Regions from separate parts of the Tatumella ptyseos genome, predicted to be linked through region 1. Evidence: predicted binding sites of a transcription regulator. Region 1 holds the regulator's gene; the other holds the start of a gene.
What was found. Region 1 encodes CRP, which controls carbon source genes, mostly activating them, when cyclic AMP is high. Its sites were predicted from a motif close to ATGTGANNNNNNTCACAT; they were not measured.

Region 1 (11,395 bases):
GCATAAAGGTCATGCACCGTAACATGCTCAACTTGGCGAGCTGACTTGAGTAGCTTGCTGTTTACCACTGATTCCTGTGCCTCAGGGTGAGCATAAAGCAAAAGTATTTTCGGTGAAGATGACATTGTCGTCCTCCAAGTTATCGTCTTAGTAATGGTTTTCCGTTACCATGCTGCGATACAAAGATGTGTGGTGAGCGATTTTAGTTATGCCACTAATTTACCATATTCCATAAATTACGGCGCTTATGATTGTCTTCTCTTCCTTACAATTACGACGCGGAACCCGCGTACTCTTAGACAATGCCTCAGCAACCATTAATCCGGGTCAAAAAGTAGGCTTAGTCGGTAAGAATGGCTGCGGTAAATCGACCCTATTGTCGCTACTCAAACAAGAGATTAGCGCAGAGAGCGGTAACGTTAATTACCCAGCGAATTGGTCCTTAGCCTGGGTGAATCAAGAAACACCGGCACTGTCTACCTCAGCTATAGACTATGTAATTGATGGTGATAGAGAATTTAGGGATTTAGAAGCTCAACTCTCAGTCGCCAATCAGGTCAATGATGGGAATCAAATTGCACTACTTCACGGTAAATTAGAGGCTATTCAAGCCTGGAGTATACAGGCCCGTGCGGCTAGCTTGCTCTATGGATTGGGCTTTTCCCATACTCAACTCCAATCGCCAGTGAAAGATTTCTCCGGGGGATGGCGTATGCGCCTAAACCTAGCTCAGGCGCTCATCTGCCGGTCAGACCTTTTACTGCTGGATGAACCGACCAACCACTTAGATCTCGATGCGGTCATTTGGTTAGAGAAATGGCTGAAAAGTTATACTGGAACCTTAATCCTCATCTCACACGACAGGGATTTTCTCGATCCTACTGTAGGTAAGATCTTGCATATAGAGCAAGAGAAGCTAATGGATTATACCGGTAACTACAGTGATTTCGAGCGGCAGCGCGCGACTAAATTGGCGCAACAACAGTCCTTATATCAAAGCCAACAGACTAAAGTTGCACACCTTCAGCACTATATTGACCGTTTTCGCGCTAAAGCAACTAAAGCGAAACAAGCACAAAGTCGCCTAAAAATGTTGGAACGAATGGAGATGATTGCCCCCGCGCATGTCGATAACCCATTTACCTTCAAATTCCGTGCCCCAGAGTCGCTCCCTTCTCCGTTATTAACCATGGAGAAGGTCACTGCTGGCTATGGTGATAAGGTTATTCTACAGTCAATTAAACTCAATTTGGTGCCGGGATCGCGCATAGGCCTACTCGGTAAAAATGGGGCAGGTAAATCAACCCTGATTAAGTTACTGTCCGGTGAGCTTAATCCACAGTCCGGTGTGGTCAACTTGGCCAAAGGAGTAAAGCTCGGCTATTTTGCACAGCACCAACTTGAGTATCTGCGGGCAGAAGAGTCCCCGCTACAACACCTGCAACGCCAGGCCCCGAAAGAGCTGGAACAACACTTACGTGATTATTTAGGGGGATTTGGCTTTCAAGGCGATCAAGTTAAAGCGCCTACCGCGCAATTCTCGGGTGGGGAGAAAGCGCGTTTAGTATTAGCGCTGATTGTCTGGGAACGTCCAAACTTGCTGCTACTCGATGAACCGACTAACCACCTTGATCTCGATATGCGTCAAGCGCTGACTGAAGCGCTGATCGATTTTGAAGGCGCGTTGGTAGTCGTATCGCACGATCGCCATCTACTCCGTGCGACAACCGATGACCTCTATCTCGTTCATAGTGGCAGTGTCGAAATGTTTGCCGGCGATCTTGATGACTATCAGCAATGGCTCGCTGACCAGCAAAAAGAGACGACTCCCTCTCAAAAAAGCGAGACTTCTCGTGATAATAGCCAAAGTGCACAGTCACGGAAGGATCAGAAAAGGCGTGATGCTGAACTGCGAACTAAAACGCAGCCCTTACGAAAACAAATCGAGAAGCTCGAAAAACAGATGAGCGAGCATCAGCGTAAATTAGCAGAAGACGAAGAAAAGCTCGCTGATCCTACAATCTATGAAGCCAGCCGTAAGCCTGAACTGACCGATACTTTACAGCATCGGACCGCCGTTCAGGCACAGCTTGAAGAAATAGAGCTCGCTTGGCTTGATGCGCAAGAGGAACTTGAAGCGTTACTTGCGAGTGAAAGCTAACGCTGTCCAAGTCTCATCGCTAAGCCATTACAACCAGATAAATACCACGCTCAGGGCGGTTAACAATCCCATAATCATATTGAATTGTCGCCATGCGCGTGGACTGTGTAGCCAACGACCAATCACCGTACCGAAGGCTAGCCAGATGCATCCCGCAATAAGGTTGACTAAAAACATGGCTAAACTAATGCCGACAATCGAGGTAATATAGGCGTTACCGCTTAGACTGAAACTGGCAACCGCGCCCAAGGACATTAACCAGGCTTTAGGGTTGACGAGTTGTAATACCGCACCTTGCCATAATGGCAACGTCTTTTCTGGATGGTCTTTCACCTCAAGAGATTCATAGGCAGCCGTCGTGATTTTCCATGCCAACCACAGTAGATAAGCACTTCCTGCGATTTTTAAGAACAAGTGTAATGCAGGATAGAGGATAATAAGATTACCGACACCGAAGGCAATCAGTAACAGCATGATTTGCATGCCAAACATAATGCCTAGCATCAATGGTATAGTACGAACGAAACCAAAATTGGCGCCAGAGGTCGTAAGTAGCATATTATTGGGCCCCGGTGTAATGGCTGCGACCCACAAAAAACCAAATAATGAGAGAAAAAGACTGAGTTCCATAAAAGTACCATCATCCAGATTAACCTTTGAAACTATACAGTGAGTTATGGATCAGACAAGCCCTGAGAACCTGAATAATTATCATAATGACGAGAATGATTTCACCCCTATTCGTTGTTTGAGAAATGCACATATTCAGACTCTATTACCCAGAATCTTACGCCGTATGGTCCGTATCAAACCTGTTTGGCAGCGTCTAGAGCTACCCGATGGGGACTTTGTCGATCTCGCTTGGAGCGAAGATCCAATGTTGGCAAAACATAAGCCACGCGCGGTTATTTTTCATGGCCTAGAAGGCAGTGTAAAAAGTCCTTACGCTCATGGCCTACTCGCCTCTTTTCAACAGAAAGGATGGTTAGGAGTGGTCATGCACTATCGCGGCTGCAGTGGCGAGCCAAATCGATTAAAGCAGAGCTACCACTCGGCGGATATCGAGGATGCTAGTTATTTTCTTCGTTGGATGAAAGAGAAGTTGGGGCCAGGCTGGACTTCCGCAACCGGGTTCTCCCTAGGTGGAAACATGCTTGCTTGTCTTATGGGAAGCCAAGGGGACGAGTGCCTGCTCGATGCGGGAGTAATAGTTTCAGCGCCACTCATGCTTGAGCCCTGTAGCGTCAAAATCGAAGATGGCTTTTCGCGTTTTTATCAGCATTATTTATTAACACGTTTGAAAAAAAGTCTACGCCGTAAACTAAAGGCGCATCCACATCTCTTTTCAATTGCTCCGGGTGAACTTAAGAAGATAAAAAAGCTTCGCGAGTTTGACGATAAGATTACCTCTCGTATTTATCATTTTTCTGATGCTTTAGACTATTACCGACAAGCTAGTGGTATGCCTTGGCTTGCGAGTATTACTAAACCACTATTAATTATTCATGCGGCAGATGACCCCTTTATGACTGACGATGTTATCCCTTTACCTGAACAGCTTTCACCAACGATTGACTATCAGTTAAGTGAATATGGTGGACATGTTGGTTTCGTTACGGGTAGCTTGTTTAAGCCAGTAATGTGGCTTGAACAACGTATTCCTCAGTGGCTTTCAACACAATTGGATACGCCATCATGATCATACCTTGGCAAGAACTCCCGACAGAAACGTTACAGAGCGTCATCGAGTCCTTTGTATTACAAGAAGGAACAGATTATGGTGAGCAAGAGAAAACCTTGTCCGAGAAAGTTGCTGATATTACCCGGCAACTTAAAGCAGGGGAGATCGTCATTGTTTGGTCGGAATTACATGAATCAGTCAGCCTCCGTGCTGCACGAGATATACGCTGAAGGATAACTGTACGCCGTAGTTGTCGCCCCCTCACCCGCTAAGGAGACCATTATGTCAGCCAAACATCCCATTATTGCTGTAACAGGTTCAAGCGGTGCCGGGACAACGACAACTAGCCTAGCCTTCCGGAAGATCTTCCAACAGCTAGGTATTCAAGCCGCTGAAATTGAGGGAGACAGTTATCATCGCTACACTCGACCAGAAATGGACGTTGCCATCCGTAAAGCGAGAGATTTAGGGAAACACATTAGTTATTTTGGTCCTGACGCTAACGACTTTTTACTGTTAGAACAGACATTTAAGCAATACTCTGAAACTGGCTCCGGCCGTTCTCGTAAATATCTCCATACCTACGATGAAGCCGTCCCTTGGAAACAAGTTCCCGGAACCTTCACACCATGGCAAGCGCTCCCTGAAAAGACAGATGTTTTATTCTACGAGGGATTACATGGCGCGGTGGTTACTGAAGAGCATAACGTTGCCGATTTAGTGGATTTGTTAGTCGGAGTCGTACCCATTGTAAACTTAGAATGGATTCAGAAGTTAATACGAGATATGCAAGAGCGGAGTCATTCTCGCGAAGCAGTAATGGACTCAGTGATTCGCTCTATGGAAGATTACGTTAACTACATCACGCCGCAGTTCTCTCGTACCCACATTAACTTTCAGCGCGTCCCGATGGTCGATACCTCTAACCCCTTTGCGGCTCATGCGATTCCTTCAATGGATGAGAGCTTAGTGGTGATCCATCTTCGCGGTGTGGAAGAGATTAACTACCCTTATCTCCTCGCCATGATCCAAGGATCTTTTATCTCCGCCATGAACACCTTGGTAGTCCCCGGCGGAAAAATGGGCTTGGCGATGGAACTTATCTTGACACCAGTCATTAAAAAACTAGCTGAAAAGCGCCAACAGACCTTGTTAACAAGCCAATGCTAAACGATAACTATCTCGTGACTATGGGTGATTTCTACTGCTTGTTCCAACATAAGTGCTACTGAGCAGTATTTTTCCGCGGAAAGGGAAACCGCCCGCTCGACCACTTTATCGGTCAATGTCTTTCCCGTCACAATGAAATGCAGATTAATGTGGGTGAAAAGTCGCGGCGCCTCATCACGGCGAGTTGAGGTTAATTTAACTTCACATCCTAGAACCTCATGGCGACCTTTTTCTAATATCGACACCACATCAATTGCACTACAAGTTCCCGCCGACATTAGGACCATTTCCATTGGGCTCGGTCCTTTTTCGCCGCGATTACCATCCATGACGACTTGGTGCCCTGAAGCCGATTCTGCGACAAAACAAAGCCCATCGACCCACTTTACTTTCGCTTCCACTCCTATGCCTCCGGTTTCAGAATTTGTAAGCTAAGATACTCTGAGGTGGATTAATTCGCAAACCTCTCATTTGGACTCATACAATACAAGACAGTGACGCTAACCTGTGCTAAAAACAGGGAAAGGATTATTTATTTCGTTAATCCCAAGATAAAATACCTCGGAATAGGCTAAGGTACTTTTATCGCCCAATAAAAAAAGAAATGGCACTTGATGCTTTCATAAGGGTCACAAAAGTGGCTCACCCTGGTTTCATCCAGGTTCGATTACAATAGAGGATAGAAGCGAATGGTTCTTGGTAAACCACAAACAGACCCTACATTAGAATGGTTCCTCTCCCATTGCCATATTCATAAGTATCCGTCAAAAAGCACCTTGATCCATCAAGGTGAAAAAGCAGAGACGCTTTATTACATTGTTAAAGGTTCTGTCGCGGTACTGATTAAAGATGAAGAAGGCAAAGAGATGATCCTTTCTTACCTTAATCAGGGCGATTTTATTGGTGAGCTTGGCTTATTTGAAGAAGGACAAGAGCGTAGTGCTTGGGTCAGAGCTAAGTCCGCGTGTGAAGTCGCTGAAATTTCCTACAAAAAATTTCGCCAATTGATACAGGTAAATCCGGAAATTCTTATCCGCCTTTCAGCACAGATGGCACGACGCCTACAGGTCACTTCAGAGAAAGTCGGTAACTTAGCCTTCTTGGACGTCACCGGTCGTATTGCGCAAACTCTGCTGCATCTTGCTCACCAACCCGATGCGATGACGCACCCTGATGGGATGCAAATAAAAATTACCCGTCAAGAAATTGGGCAGATCGTCGGATGTTCACGCGAAACCGTTGGACGCATTCTCAAGATGTTAGAAGATCAAAACCTAATTTCGGCCCATGGTAAAACTATCGTAGTGTACGGCACACGCTAATCGGTGCAGAAGGCAGGGAGCTACCCTGCCTTTTACCGATCACTATCATTCATATAACAAATTGCAGTGGCAATGCTACGTCGACTTATTTATCACCCTGAAGTAAATTATGCTTTCCGCCAAACGTTAGTGCTCTGTCTACCGATCGCACTAGGCTGGCTGTTAGGCGATCTCCACTCAGGCTTACTTTTTTCTTTAGTCCCATCCTGCTGTAATCTGGCTGGATTAGATACTCCACATAAACGCTTTTTTAAACGTCTCGTCGTGGGGGGATTACTTTTCGCCTGCAGCAGCTTTTTGCTTCTTTGGTGTTTAGCGCAGCACTATCCCTTACCGCTCTTTCTATTCGCGTTACCATTAATCATCGGGGTGACGGGGGAGATTAGTCCATTACACGGCCGGCTCTTACCTGCCTCACTGGTGGCAGCTGTGCTGTCGATTAGCCTAGCTGGACGCATGCCGATATGGGGCCCTCCCTTACTCTATCTAGGTGGGACAGTTTGGTATGGCGTGTTCAATTGGGCTTGGTTTAAGTTCTCGCAAGCTCAGCAACTTCGTGAAACACTCAGTTTGCTTTATCGCGAATTGGGAAACTACTGCGAGCATAAATATCACCGTATCTTTAGTGCAGATGACTCTCCCGAAAGCTTACAGGACCTTCTCAAGCGCCAACAGAAAGTGATTGACCTGATTACTCAATGCTATCAACAATTACATATGTTACCGGCAGCGAGAAACCGTAATGACCGGTTCCTGATTCGCTATTTTTTGATGGCTCAAGATATTCAAGAGCATATTACGATTAGCTTGAATCAGCCGGAGGAAATCAAAAAACTTTGCCACGATAGTTTTGGTAGGGAAATTTTAAATTGGAATGCGAATACTGTCACGGCACAACTCCACCGCTTAGCTGACGATATTTTATACCACCAATTTGTGAAGCCTTTTTCAATGAGTAAGCAAATTTCAGCATTGGAAAAACTGGCTCAACAATTTCCCCACAATCCGGTCCCCCAATTTTGCTTTTATCACTTTACGCGAATTGCTCGAGTCTTACAGAATGAGAAACCTCTGTATCAACGTGACCTGATGCGCGATAGGCAGCGCCGTTTACCTTTATTACCCGCCTTAAAAAGTTATTTATCGCTGAAATCAACTGCCTTACGTTCCGCTGCACGTTTCTCGATCATGTTGATGTGTGGTGGAATCGTCGGTATAGCGCTCAATATGCCCAAACCTTATTGGATTTTGATGACTATCGTATTCGTGAGTCAAAATAACTATAGCGCTACACGGGTACGTATACAGCACCGGGCATTAGGAACTTTTGCTGGATTAATCATTGCGGCAATTACCCTCAATCTCCATGCACCTGAGTCTTGGATACTAATCATCATGTTACTGATTACCTTTTTCAGTAACTTGTTCAATCGCCAATATTATGGCTGGGCGACGATTGGATTTACGGTGACGGCAGTTTATTCACTGCAACTGCTTTCCTTAAACGGGCACCAATTTCTTGTTCCTCGTTTATTAGATACCTTACTCGGCTGCTTAATCGCCTTCGGGGGCACGCTTTGGTTATGGCCACAATGGCAGAGTGCGCTGTTACGCGATAATACTTTGGATGTGCTCAATGCCTATCAACAAGCCCTAAAAGTATTGCTAGGCCCAGAGCAGAAGGATGAGGTTTTTGAAGCCGCGCGTGTAGAGGCAAACCAAAAACATAACGCGCTATTTAACGCCCTTAATCAAGCCATGCAGGAGCCTGGTTTCGATGATGAATATCTTGAAGAGATGCATTTATGGGTTAGCCATAGCCAGTACATCGTCGAACATATTAATGAGCTTACTGCTTTAGCCCGTGAGCACACGATGCTAACCCCAACGTTGGCCGAGCGCTATTTACAGGCTTGTGAGATAGCCTTACAGCAATGCCAACAGCGATTATTGTATGCTAACGATCAAGAGAACTATCACTCTACCCATGTGATGGATGAAGCGGCTAATTTCGATAAGGGGCCAAGCACAATTGTCGAGCGGCATATCGAGCGGATTCTTGTGCATGTGAAATCTATGCGGACGATTTCAGCCATTATCTGGACCCAGCGCCCAAAACACGGTGCATGGTTTTCCCGAACTCATAAGAGCCCTGAGCAGTAAATCACTCAGGGCGACTAAACTAGTCCATAATTTGGGCGATAGCTTGGTGGAGTTTGGTCATTCCTTGCTGAACATCCTGTTCAGGGATAATAAGTGAAGGGGTAAAGCGCAACACATCACTTCCTGCTGATAAGATCAGTAAACCGTGTTCAGCTGCCGCCTGAATGATTTCGCGCATACGGCCTGCATGCTCTGGGGTTAATTGTGCACCAATAAGCAGCCCTTGGCCGCGAATCGCTGCAAACAGGTGATACTGTTGATTGATCTTTTCCAATCCATCAATGAACCATTGATGCCGTTGCTCAACGCCATCAAGGAGCTGCTGGTCATTAATAATCTCTAAGGAAGCCTCTGCCACCGCGCAAGCCATTGGGTTACCACCGAAGGTGGTACCATGAGTCCCCGCAGTCATAACCTGTGCGAGCTCTTCTCGCGTTAACATCGCACTCACGGGGAAACCGCCTCCTAATGCTTTAGCGGTCGTGAGAATATCGGGAACCACTCCTGAGTGCTCATAAGCAAATAGTTTGCCTGTACGTCCCATTCCTGTTTGCACTTCATCGAATACTAATAATGCTTGATGTTGGTCACAGAGTTCGCGTAAACCGGCCAGAAATTCTGGTGTTGCTGGAGTGACCCCCCCTTCACCTTGAATAGGTTCGACGACAATCGCGCAGGTATGATCATCGATAACGGCTTTCACTGCATCGAGGTCATTGAACGGTACATGTATTATATCGGCAGGCTTAGGACCAAACCCATCAGAATATTTAGGCTGGCCGCCAACAGTCACTGTGAAGAATGTACGCCCATGGAATGCATGATGAAAGGCAATAATTTTCGTTTTATGAGGGCTGATTTTATTGGACGCATAGTAGCGAGCTAACTTAAAGGCAGCTTCATTCGCTTCAGCACCAGAATTAGCAAAAAAAACACGGTCAGCAAAGGTCGCTGCAGTGAGTTTTTGCGCTAAGCGTAATGCCGGCTCATTCGTATAAATATTACTCAGATGCCATAATTGCTCACTCTGTTTTTGAAGTGCTTCGACCAAGGCAGGATGGCAATGGCCTAACGCCGTCACCGCAATCCCGCCGGCAAAGTCGATATACTCTTTACCTTGCTGATCCCAGACTCGACTTCCCTGCCCTTTAATTGGAACAAACTGTGCGGGCGCATAAATAGGTAAAATTACCTCGTTAAACAGCTCACGAGTAATGGGGGGCTGTGTTACCGACATCTGAGATCCTTAATAGCCGAGAGTTAGATAGAATAAATATACATTTATATTGCATATTAAATCAATCACTCATCGAGTGATAAAATTATTCAGTAACATTAAGCCTTGTTCACTCAAAATACTTTCTGGGTGGAATTGCACACTCTCTATATTAAGAGAGCGATGGCGTAGCCCCATGATTATCGTTTCCCCCTCTTCTTCAACCCAAGCCGTAATATCGAGCTCATGAGGTAACGAGCTGGCTTCAACCACCAAAGAGTGATAGCGAGTGACGGTAAGCGGATCGGGTAGATTAGAAAATATCCCTTGCCCATTGTGACGGATAACTGAAGTTTTACCATGCATAACTTGTTGCGCGCGGATCACTTTCCCACCAAAACTTTGAGCAATAGCTTGGTGGCCTAAACAAACCCCTAAAATAGGGAGCTTTCCAGCAAAATATTGAATAGCCGCCAACGAAATCCCTGCTTCATTCGGCGTACAAGGTCCGGGTGAGATGACAAGGTGACTCATTCCCAGCTCATCCATCTCTTGAAGCGTAATCGCATCGTTACGGATAACTTTTACTTCTACGCCGCATTGGCAAAAGTACTGATACAGATTCCAAGTAAAAGAGTCATAGTTATCTATGATTAACAGCATATGATTTCTCAATTTGAGAAGGTAATCGTTTTATCTGACAGTAAAGGTTCCAAGCACGCCCTAAGTCGTGCTTGGATAATCCATTAAGGTAAAACTTTTACGGAGAGGATTTTGACAGGCTTTACAGGTACATTTTGATAGGGCCCGTTATTAGTCGTTTCGACATGGGAGATTTTCTCTGCCACATCCAGCCCTTTAGTCACTTTACCAAAGACGGCATAGCCGAAATCGCGTTGGCCATGATCAAGAAATGCATTGTCCGCAACGTTGATGAAGAATTGGCTAGTCGCACTATCCTTATCCGCCGTTCTCGCCATAGAAATAGTGCCACGGGTATTACGTAAGCCATTATCCGCTTCATTCTTGATTGGCGCTTGGGTCGATTTTTGCTGCATATCGGCTGTAAAACCGCCGCCTTGAATCATGAAGCTTGGGATCACACGATGGAAAATCGTGTTGTTATAGAAACCGCTATTCACGTATTGGAGGAAATTCTTAACGGTAACTGGCGCCTTCTCATCGTTTAGGGTTAATTCAATATTCCCTTCAGAAGTCGTCATTAGTACATGCGTGTCCGCTATCGCATGTTGAGCTGTGGCGGCTAACGAAAGCAGCGTTAATGCTGTAGCCAGTGTTTTTTTTAACATAGTTAAGCGTCCTTAGCTTGGATGGAATAAAACTAGTGATGATTGTAAGGAGTATCAGCTCCCTACCGCTAGCAATTTCCTGACTTATATCTTGCTAACCACAGCATAAAATATGGCTAGAAGTATTTTTTCTTTTACGACGGCTGTAATTGATTAAATATTCTCGTCAATGTGAGCATCATTATTTATAAAGCAGAGCGATAGCATTACAATCGTGCGCTTCACTCTTCGGACTATTCCTTTAACAGGTATTAATGATGATGCAAATAAAAAGAACCGGGCTCACCTGGATAAGTTTTCTTTCCTACGCACTGACAGGGGCACTGGTGATTGTAACGGGAATGGTGATGGATAATATCGCTCACTATTTCA
Region 2 (11,395 bases), 590 kb from region 1:
CTCCACCGCTACCGATTACGATGACGTCGTAATGTTCTAAACTGGCTGGATCAACCCCACTATCTTCTGCCCAGTGTTTCGTGGAGGTAGAGAGCGCGCGCGAGACTGCTTTTTTGAGGGCTTCGCTCTGCGTCGTTGCCCCAGCAATCGCATCGACATAAGGACTGTTCGCCACTAACATCCGGCTACGTAGTTGTTCAAAAGTCTGCGTAAAGTCGACATCCAGACTACTGTCCGGCTGTAAGCGAATATCAGTGATCCGATCGGTATCGAGTTGAACATCAATGATCAGTTTAAGTGCTTCCGCTTCCACTTTTTCATGATAGATCCCGGCTTTAAACTTCTTCCCTACATTTTGGACATCGCGGATCATGGCATCGACCAAGGAGAAGTGCCACAGTGGTTCAGGTATAAAGAGCGCCTCGCGTTGCGTACTCTCCATCTCCAGCGTTAAGGTCTCACCGGAATGCAGACGCTGCCACCAATCCGGATACACAATACAGGCCTTACCCACCGCTAACAGATCGTAGCCAGCAGCCAGGGCCTGATCGACATCCGATCGATTAACAATTCCCCCCACACCGATTACCGGAACTTTTGCTAAGCTTGAGGTGACTGATATCGCTTGCCGATACCGGGTGATGAGCGGCGTCTGATCCGTCAGATCAATAATCGATGATCGCGACCAATGTCCTACCGAGAAATGAACATAATCTAGCCCGCGTTGTGCGAGTTTTTCGAGCAGATAGAGGCTATCTTCAAAGGTAATCCCTGGTTTTTCCATCTCTTCAGGTGAAAAGCGATAACCGATAATAAAATCGTTAGCTTCGGCGCGATCGGCCATCTGATGGGCAATATCCAGCACGGCTAACGGAAAACGACTGCGTTTTTCCCGATCCCCTCCCCACTGATCTTGCCGCCGATTAGAATGTGGGGAAAAGAATTGCTGAATCAAATAAGTGTTTGCCCCGTGAATTTCTACCCCATCGAACCCCGCTTTGATCGCCCTATTTACGGCGTCACCAAATTTAGTAATCAGTACATCGATCTCTTGGCTGCTTAGTTCACGAGGGATCGTTGCACCTTCACGCGCTGCTGCGACAGCACTCGGCGCAACCGGTGTTTTACCCCCGATCAACTCCGGCTCAACCATCCGCCCACCGTGGTAGATCTGTAAGATCGCGAGCGCACCTTGTTGTCTAATCGCCCTAGCAATACGTGCCAGTCCTGGGATCTTTTTATCGCTATCAATCCCTAAAGCACCAGGAAACGCTGGCCCCAGTGGCTCGATAAAACAGCACTCGACGATGACTGCACCCAGTCCTTGTGCGCGCTTACCGTAGTACTCGACTAAATCTTGCGGCACGCTCCCGTCGAAAAAACCACTGCAGGTTGTCATAGGGGCCATAAAAAGTCTGTTTTTGACGGTTTGACCTTTTGGGAAACACAATGCGGTATTCAAAACGTTATTAAGATCCATTCGCGCTCCAGAGGCTATCGTTGCATGGCTAGAGAGTTATTTCCCCCACTATAAGTCGATGTGATTTCACTCCCCCTTCGTCTAGATCAAAGAACCGCTATAAATTGATAAATGAATACGTATCGGAAATAAGTTGAATACAAATTTAAACACGCCTTAACAAATAATTAACTAATTGATTTTTAAATCAATTCTATAAATTGATACCAAATTTGTTTAGGATCAAAAAATTAATAAACTTAATGCGAGCTTGAAAGGCACCCTTTTATCTTTTGATAGAAATCAACACCTCACTGAGTAAAAAATCGATGATGGTGAAGATAAATTCGACTGCATTCTCTCCTCCATCGATAGATTACTGAGTGATTATTCATGATTAAGGACAGTGAACAAAACGTATCTCCTGCTCCGCCCCCCGCGACAGGGCGAGCAAAAAAAACCATTATTTTTCTCCTTCCCGCGTTGATAGCGTTACTTTTATTAGTCACTCCTGTGCCAGAAGGCCTATCTCCCCATGCTTGGCACTTTTTTGCTATCTTCGCAGCGGTTATCGTTGGCTTGATCTTTGAGCCTTTGCCCGGCGCAGTGATCGGCCTAACGGGGATTGTTGTAGTGGCTATCTTCAACCAATGGTTATTGTTTAGCCCTGAACAACTGGCGGATCCGCAATTTAAAACGGCTAATCAAGCCTTTAAATGGGCAGTAAGCGGCTTTAGTAACTCAACAGTTTGGTTAATTTTTGGCGCATTTATGTTTGCCGCAGGCTATGACAAAACGAATTTAGGTCGACGCCTCGCCTTGATTTTAGTGAAATTTCTCGGCCGCCGCAGTCTGACCTTAGGCTATGCAACTACCTTCGCCGACTTATTGTTAGCCCCCTTTACGCCTTCTAATACAGCTCGCAGTGGTGGGACTATCTATCCGATTATTGCGAATCTCCCGCCCCTTTATGGCTCAAAACCCAATGACCCAAGCGCCCGTAAAATAGGCTCTTATTTGATGTGGGTCGCCATCACGGCAGCCTGTATTACTAGCTCGATGTTTTTATCTGCGCTGGCCCCCAATCTGCTTGCTTTAGCGCTGGTTAAAAGTGTGGTGGGCATTGATATTACGTGGGGAAAGTGGTTTTTAGCCTTCCTTCCTGTCGGAATTTTACTGATTGTCACCATGCCGCTTTTGGCTTACTGGCTCTATCCTCCCGAAGTGAAAGTTAATGAGGAAGTGCCGAAATGGGCAGCCAGTGAGCTCAAGAAGCTCGGCAGGATGTCACGTAATGAGATTTTACTGCTCTGCTTTGTCTGCTGTGCGTTACTGATGTGGATCTTCGCTGCGGCGTGGATCGAACCCGCAATGGCGGCGTTACTGGTTGTAGTATTAATGCTATGGACTGGTGTTCTGTCTTGGAACGATATCACCAGTAATAAACCGGCCTGGAATACCTTTGCTTGGTTCGCTACCCTAGTCGCCCTAGCGGATGGCTTGGCCAGAGTAGGCTTTATTCGCTGGTTAGGACAAGAGGCAGGACTGCTGTTAACAGGCATCAGTCCAACAGTTGCTACGGTTATGCTCTTTTTAGCTTTCTATTTACTCCACTACCTCTTCGCTAGCTCAACCGCGCATACCACTGCATTGCTCCCCGCAATTTTGACTATTGGTGCAGCAATTCCAGGTATCGATATGCCGATTTTCTGTCTATTACTAGTCACTTCTCTAGGCATTATGGGGATCATCACGCCTTACGGTACTGGGCCGAGTCCTATTTATTATGGCAGCGGCTATCTACCCACCAAGGACTACTGGAGACTAGGATCTATTTTTGGCGCTATTTTCTTACTCGCCTTACTGTTTATTGGGTATCCATGGATGAAGCTGATTTTCTAAATCCTAGCTATCACCTCACATCCCCATAAAAAAAAGGCATCCTAAGATGCCTCTTTTTTATTTACGCTTTCAAACTCGCTCCATGAGTACGAATCACGTCTTGATACCAGTAAAAACTTTTCTTCCGTGTTCTTGCTAAAGTGCCAGACCCATCGTCTTGACGGTCCACATAGATAAATCCATAGCGTTTACCGATCTCCGCTTTAGAGGCACTGATGAGATCAATCGGCCCCCATGAGGTATAGCCCAATACCTCGACGCCATCTTCTATTGCTTCGCGGACTTGGACTAGATGGTCATTCATGTAACTAATCCGGTAATCATCTTGGATTTGTCCCTGCTCATCAGGTTGATCTTTAGCACCAAACCCATTTTCGACAATAAAGAGGGGTTTTTGATAACGATCCCACAGTTCATTGAGTAAGGTACGCAGACCGACTGGGTCGATCTGCCACCCCCATTCGGATGCTTTCAGATGTGGGTTCGGCACCATATTGAGAATATTGCCACGTATTTTCTTATTCAACGCTTTATCGGCAGTTACGCAGCCGGTCATGTAATAACTAAATGAGATAAAGTCGACAGTTTGTTTGAGGATATGTTTATCTTCTTCCGTAATGATCACATCAATGCCTTTATCTCGGAAGTAGCGCAACATGTAGCCCGGGTACGCACCCCGGCATTGCACATCGCCGAAGAAGAGCCATTTACGATTTTCTTGAAGGGTTGCAAAGACATCATCGGGCTGGCAGCTCAGTGGATAGACTAAACCACCCAATAGCATATTACCGATTTTTGCGTCAGGAATGAGCAGGTGGCAGGCGCGAACAACTAGCGCACTGGCCACTAACTGATGATGGATAGCTTGGTAAACGTTACTTTCACTACAGCCTGCTTGTAGTCCCACACCGGTTAGTGGCGCATGGAGGGACATATTGATTTCGTTGAAGGTCAACCACCACTTCACTTTATCAGCATAACGCTTAAACACTACCTTAGCGTAGCGTTCAAAAAACGTAATCACTTCTCGATTTGCCCACCCACCGTATTCCGTGACCAAATGCCATGGCATCTCATAATGGGAAAGGGTAACCATTGCTTTGATTCCGTATTTCGCCAACTCATCAAATAATTTATCGTAATAAGCTAGACCCGCTTCACAAGGGGTTAACTCATCACCTTTAGGGAAAATTCGTGTCCAAGCAATTGAAACCCGAAGTATGCCAAACCCCATTTCGCTAAATAGTGCAATATCTTCAGGGTAACGGTGATAAAAATCGATAGCGATATCCTTAAGACTAAAATCTTGCCCCTTACGGTCTCGCACTTCACCGAAGATACCCTCAGGCTGCACATCCGAGGTCGAGAGCCCTTTTCCTCCTTCTTGCCAAGCTCCTTCTACTTGATTCGCCGCCACGGCTCCGCCCCACAAAAAATCGGTTGGAAACTGTTTCATTGTCATCTCCTTAACTTAGGCTGTAATAATTAATAAAGGCTGTTGCTCGGTCACTTCGCTGTCTGCTACACACTCCACGGTACTGAAATCGTCACTGTTGGTGACCAAAATCGGGGTCACTAATGAGAGTCCAGCATCAGTAATGGCTTGGCAGTTGAAGGTTAGAAGTAAATCTCCCGCGGTAATCTGATCGCCCTCTGCCACATGCAGGGTAAACGGCTCACCTGCCAGCTTGACGGTATCAATACCGACATGTATCAACACCTCGACCCCCTGCTCACTACGTAAGCCTAAGGCGTGTTTTGTGACGAAAAGGGATTCAACCGTGCCAGAAAAGGGGGCATGGACTTCGCCCTTATTAGGCAAGATAGCAATACCTTGGCCAAGCAATCCTCCGGCAAAAGTTGGATCGGGGATATCGGCCATGGCGATAACTTGACCAGTCATAGGGCTTAATAATGTGATGGTTTTTTCTGAAGCCGTAATGTGTGTGGGTAGTGATGACTCAGTCGTCGAGACCGCATTAGAGATCGCGATGTCGACCACTGGAGCAAGTTCGGTAAGCTGAGTACGACGTCCCCAAAAATAGGTGCCAAGACAGCCAACAAGTACCGCAACGGCGTTGCCGATAAAGGCTCCCCATACCGTGCTATCAATACCAGAAGGTGGAATAATTTGAATAAGCGTAAAAATATTGGCCAACCCGAAGGAGTAGGTATGGGTACCGACGAATCCGACGATAGCCCCGCCTAATGAACCCGCTATGCACCCAATAATAAAAGGTCGACGAAGTGGCAGGGTTAATCCATAGATTGCGGGTTCAGTCACCCCGAAAATCCCAGCAGAAAAAGAGGATCCTGCCAAAGCTTTTTGCCGAGGATCCTTCGTGTAGAAAAAGATCCCCAATACTGCACCAATCTGTCCCATTACAGCGGGTAAGATCATTGGTAGCATGGAATCTTGCCCAAAGACGACAAGGTTATTAAAGATTAGCGGTACAAGTCCCCAGTGCAGCCCAAATATGACACAGATCTGCCACGCTGCCCCCAATGCAGCGCCAGCTAACCAAGGCGCAAAGCGATAGATCACCTCATAGCCCTCAGCCAATAAATGGCTAAGCCAAGTCGCGAGAGGACCAATTCCTAAGAAGGTCAATGGCACAACAGTCGCCAGACAGATAACCGGCGTAAAAAAGCTACGTACTGCCAGAGGTAGTAAGGGTCTGATACGTTTTTCAATCGCACAACTTACCCACGAAGCTAAAATGATGGGGATAACTGAAGAACTATAATTGATAAAAACGACTGGTATACCGAGAAAATGTTCCGCAATTTCCCCTGTTTGGCTCGCTTCAAATGCCTTGATCATTAAAGGGTGAGTCAGTGCACCGCCAATTACCATTGTAATAAAAGGCGTTCCACCAAATTTTTGTCCTGCGGTATAACCGATAAACAGAGGGAAGAAGAAAAACAGTGCATCACTGGCCGCATACCAGATTTGATAGGTCCCGCTTTCAGTGTTCAATAGGTGGCAAGCCACCGCTAACGCGAGTAGCCCTTTCATGATACCCGAAGCGGCCATAACGCCAATAAAAGGGGTAAATATACCCGAGACGATGTCGATTAATCGCGCTAAAAGCGTCGATTTTTTCTCAGCGATTTCGGGTTTTATCTCGTTCGCCTCATCGGCCTCTAACCCAATGTTTGAAAACGACATTATTGCCTGATAGACATCGCCCACCTGATTACCAATCACGACTTGGAACTGTCCACCACTATCGACTACAGCGATGACCTCATCCAATGTTTTAAGACGCTCAGTCTCGGCAAGTTCAGGGTTCACTAATTTAAATCGTAGCCGCGTGGCACAGTGAACAAGACTGATAATATTCTTTTTACCGCCCACGCTTTCTATAATTTCTTTCGCGAGTGATTGATAATCCATTTATCCTCCAGTAATCGATGTCGACATTTAATTCCCTGTAAAAAAACAAAAAACCCGGGCCCCACCCTATTAAGGCGAGTCCCAGGTTTTGCCTACCGAAGTAGTAACAACCCTGTTAATTTACGATATTTTCTGTGCTTCTTTACGCAATTTCTCTATGTGTAGCGTTAGGAACAATAACTCTTCTGGTTGAATGTGATGTTGATAATGCTGTGATAAATGCTTACCCACCAACTCAGCGGCAGACCACGCTAATTGATACTGTTTATGAATGGTTTCAGTAAGTTCACTCTCTTCGCCTGTCACTCTTGTTCGCGCTAAACAGCGTTGCGCAAAAAATTTTAAGTGTGTGACAAACCGATGGTAGCTCAAACTTTTATCATCGTAATCAATGCTTAAGTGGTATTTAACCAGATTTAACATTTCTTGCATCAAGCGTGTGACTTGGGTGACTTCTTGCATGTCGCCTTTTAACTGAGCAGTGACAAAATGCAGTGTAATAAAACCAGCCTCATCCAACGGCAACACAACCCCTAGCCTTTGCTCGATAATTTTTAACGCCATCACAGCAACTTGATATTCTTCGGGGTAGAGATGTTGGGTCTCCCACAACAAGCGATTATGGATAACAGTACCGTTTCGTTTTCGCTCTAACGCGCCGAAGCAGTGATCAGCCAGTGAGATAAAGAGGCTCTCTTGTAAAGGTCCAAGCTGCTGGCGGGCATAGGTAACGATCCGGTCGCAAGCAAGTAATACATTTAGTGGGATTTGCTGAATCAGCTCGACAAAATGGTCAAATAAGGGATTATTTTGCCGAGCGAAGACTTTCTCAATTTTGCTGCGATCGATACTGTCGCCACAACGTTTATTGAAGGCGATACCTCGACCCATCATAATCTGCTCATCCTTTGAGCCTTGTTGAACAATCACAACATTATTGTTCAATATTTTGACAATCTTCATCTCGCTCCTTTACCCCACTTGAGGCAATCTGTCAGAGTCGACAGTGTGCCTCAAGATGATTATCGGTAAAACGTGAGATAGATCGCCAGAATCGCCTCTTTTAATTAAATACCTTGTCTTAGGGCAATAAAAAATCTGATCGCTGTAGCGCGTATAGGAGATGTTCAGCTAAAGGATGCTCCGCCGGAATATGAGGATGCTTGAAAGTGCGCTGTCGAGTCATATTCAATCGCTGCATTAAGCGCTCAGAGCGATGGTTATGCACAGAGGTAAATGCTACCACTTGCTGTAAGCTTAAGTTTTCAAAAGCGAATTGTAGCACTCGTTCGGCCGCTTCTGTCGCTAATCCCTGAGACCAGCACGACGAAGAGAATCGCCAACCGATTTCGACACAAGGAGAAAAAGAGAATTTATTAGGTTGCTCATGAAGACCACAAAAGCCGATAAATTGGGCCGTCGATTTCAACTCAACGGCCCAGAATCCCCAGCCTTTACGCTGAATGATGAGTCGAAATTTTTTCGCCAGTTCATCACTTTGTGCAGCGCTCAATGGATTCATAAAAAAACGCATCACTTCCGGATCTTGATTCATTTCTTGAAAAGGGATCAAATCGGAGGTCTGCCACTGCCGTAATAGTAAACGTTCTGTTTCAAGCTGCATTAACACCCCCTTAATGTCGATCGTCTTCTAAGTTTAGAAAATGAATGATTTATGGGTTATTAATACCTCAAAATTCAGAAATTTCATACTAGTAGCTTAGCGTTTACGGTTGAAGTTCACCTCGAAGGTATACGCAATTTTGTTGAAAGTCCTTTGGGTGATCAATGATAGATTCAAAAAGCGCATTGAAATACGATGACTAAATTCTGGATGCTCTGCTAAAGGCTCTTCGACAGGGTTGATGGAGATCACTTCAACATTGACCTTATACTCCCCATACTCACCAAGATTTAAGTCGGCTTTTTTAAAGACAGCCCCTTCTTTAAACGCTGAATTCGGCAGTCCGCGGCTATAAATGCCTATGCCACCTGTGGAAAAATTATCGACAAAAAAGCGGTGCAGTTCCACGTGGCCAGGCAGATGGATAGCAATCGAAAAGGCTTCTTTTAACGGTACCGGTACGCGTAAGTTAAGGCGACGCTGAATATAAGAAAACGTGGGTACCAGCTCAGCTAACCACTGCTGCTGACCCTGCTGCTCGACTTCCATCACATTAGTGATGCTAAAAATAATTTTCGCTTCACTCCCTTCCGCCACCAGCGTTATGGGCGACGGCGCACAGGAATTTGTAGAGTGCGGCAGTAGTCGGATACGACTCCCTTCCATCCTAACTAAGGTGAAGTTTTGCTTGTCATCATCCAAAGCGGCTAAAACTAAAGCCTGTTGCTGCTTTTGAAATGTTCGCAATATTGATGCAAGTTCAAATCGGTCTTCACGTAATGAAGACGATTCAGATTCAGCATTTGTCATAAATGGCATCCTTTAAGGCAAACATGCGATCTAATGAGATGTAATCAAGCACTACTCTCAGAAAGAGGTTAGCGATCAACCGATTAATTGTTCATTTTTTTAAATATTAGCATGGCTTAACCTCACAATCGACGAGTATCCCTTATCGTCAAAATACTCTTGTCTATTTATTCACCGCGTAGTAAAAAATTGATAATTAGTTCAATACCATAGATAAAAATTGTGATCTTAATCACGTTATAATTTTTTTATAGTGCCGCAAAGGCCCCTTTTTAAGGGTAAAATCCTTGCCGACAAACAGGGTATTAATTTTTTACTGACTGTTACGATCTTGTGGGACTCAATTTTTCGCGTTTTACATCCTCGATGAGCAAATAATAATGAAATATAAATCACTGATAGCCGCCACAGCATTAGCCACGACCGTAGCAACCTCCGCTTGGGCAGATGATTCTTCTGAATACCTTTCAGATTGGTGGCACCAAAGTGTCAACGTTGTGGGAAGCTACCACACGAGGTTTGGCCCTCATCCTAATAACGATATCTACCTAGAATATGAGGCCTTTGCTCATAAAGATTGGTTCGACTTTTATGGTTATATCGATGTTCCTAAATTTTTTGGCGTCGGGAACGCAAACGATGTCGGTATCTGGGATAAAGGCAAAGGTTCGCCACTCTTCATGGAAATCGAACCTCGCTTCTCCATTGATAAGTTAACTGATACTGATCTCAGTATCGGCCCGATCAAACAGTGGTATTTCGCCAACAACTATATCTATGATATGGGGCCTAACGATAAAAATCGCCAAAACACTTGGTACATGGGGTTAGGAACTGATATCGACACCGGCACGAAGCTCTCACTTTCGTTAAACGTCTATGCTAAGTACCAATGGGAAAACTATGGTGCGGATAATGAAGATAGCTGGGACGGCTATCGTTTTAAAGTGAAGTATATGTACCCGATCACAACGCTTTGGGGCGGTAATTTAGCCTATATTGGTTTTACCAACTTCGATTGGGGCTCTGATCTCGGTAATAACAGCACCGTACGGACCAAAAACTCTATCGCTTCTAGCCATATCTTAGCCCTGAGCTATGCGCATTGGCATTACTCTTTCGTCGCCCGTTACTTCCATAACGGCGGCCAATGGGAAGGCAGTGCTGATCTGGGCGGCTCGCGCACCAACAATACTGGCTGGGGTTATTACCTTGTCGCGGGTTATAGTTTCTAATTGCTAACCCCTTTCTTGAAAACCACCCTTCACGGGTGGTTTTTTTATCATCATTCTACAGAAATTACTGATCCTGCTGGTCAACTTACTTTATGCTGGATAAACATGGGAACTCATCCTAATTAAAAAAATAATTTTTACTGCAAACAGACTGTGAATGGAAACCTGCTAATGACTGTTGATTATGCTGTACCTCCGCCCTCCACCATCGCCGCCCGTATTGATGCATTACCTGCTTCGCGTCCGCTCTGGATCTTTATTAGCCTTTTAGCTCTCGGCGGTTTTTTTGAACTCTTTGACCTATTTGAAACCGGTTACATCAGTAGCGGGTTAGTCGCAGATCATATTTTTCATGTGGGCCAAGAGGGGCTTTTGGGGATCTCCGATCAGGCCGCTTTCGCCTCCGTGACCTTTCTGGGCTTATTCGTTGGCGCAAGTCTCCTCGCACCGTTCGCTGACCGATATGGCCGACGATTAACCTTTATGTTCGCACTCGGTTGGTATGGCTTTTTCTCGCTACTTATGGCATTTCAGCAAAGTAGCGAAGGAATATTATTATGTCGTTTTTTAGTCGGGATTGGACTTGGCGTTGAGTTAGTGACCATCGACACTTATCTCGCGGAGTGGACCCCTGCTCGCCTAAGGAGTAAAGCCTTTGCTTTTGCTTTCTTTGTGCAATTTCTCTCAGTACCTGCCGTTGCACTCCTTTCATGGTGGCTAATTCCTCAACAATGGTTGGGTATGGCAGGATGGCGATGGGTAATTATTATTGGCGCATTGTGCTCACTCATTGTTTGGCTGGTCAGACGACAACTTCCTGAATCACCCCGTTGGTTGATGGAAAAAAATCAAGTTCAAGCGGCTCATCGCATTATGATGGAGATGGAGAAACGCTGTGGTGCGCTAATTAATACTGAGCTACCGCTTCCCTCTTCTCAAAGTAAACCCAAAGGAAAGTTTCGCGA

Region 2: QJR74_RS12800 (nucleoside-specific channel-forming protein Tsx) is a predicted target of CRP. The motif match lies at 9,416-9,433, and genes of this name have one in related genera.

What each region holds. Positions count from the first base shown of each region.
Region 1 is NZ_CP130649.1:68,949-80,343, reverse strand. Features, by position in the region: gene kefG (glutathione-regulated potassium-efflux system ancillary protein KefG) at 1-125, opposite strand, end outside; gene QJR74_RS00405 (ABC transporter ATP-binding protein) at 248-2,161, shown strand; gene QJR74_RS00400 (LysE family translocator) at 2,189-2,791, opposite strand; gene QJR74_RS00395 (hydrolase) at 2,838-3,860, shown strand; gene QJR74_RS00390 (YheU family protein) at 3,857-4,072, shown strand; gene QJR74_RS00385 (phosphoribulokinase) at 4,125-5,012, shown strand; gene QJR74_RS00380 (OsmC family protein) at 5,009-5,413, opposite strand; gene crp (cAMP-activated global transcriptional regulator CRP) at 5,702-6,334, shown strand; gene QJR74_RS00370 (YccS/YhfK family putative transporter) at 6,407-8,497, shown strand; gene QJR74_RS00365 (aspartate aminotransferase family protein) at 8,517-9,734, opposite strand; gene QJR74_RS00360 (anthranilate synthase component II) at 9,804-10,376, opposite strand; gene ppiA (peptidylprolyl isomerase A) at 10,460-11,023, opposite strand; gene tsgA (MFS transporter TsgA) at 11,281-11,395, shown strand, end outside.
Region 2 is NZ_CP130649.1:2,691,421-2,702,815, forward strand. Features, by position in the region: gene QJR74_RS12765 (flavocytochrome c) at 1-1,480, opposite strand, end outside; gene QJR74_RS12770 (anion permease) at 1,853-3,361, shown strand; gene QJR74_RS12775 (glycoside hydrolase family 1 protein) at 3,423-4,817, opposite strand; gene bglF (PTS beta-glucoside transporter subunit IIABC) at 4,833-6,761, opposite strand; gene licT (BglG family transcription antiterminator LicT) at 6,882-7,724, opposite strand; gene QJR74_RS12790 (GNAT family N-acetyltransferase) at 7,843-8,385, opposite strand; gene QJR74_RS12795 (hypothetical protein) at 8,482-9,195, opposite strand; gene QJR74_RS12800 (nucleoside-specific channel-forming protein Tsx) at 9,576-10,430, shown strand; gene QJR74_RS12805 (MFS transporter) at 10,602-11,395, shown strand, end outside.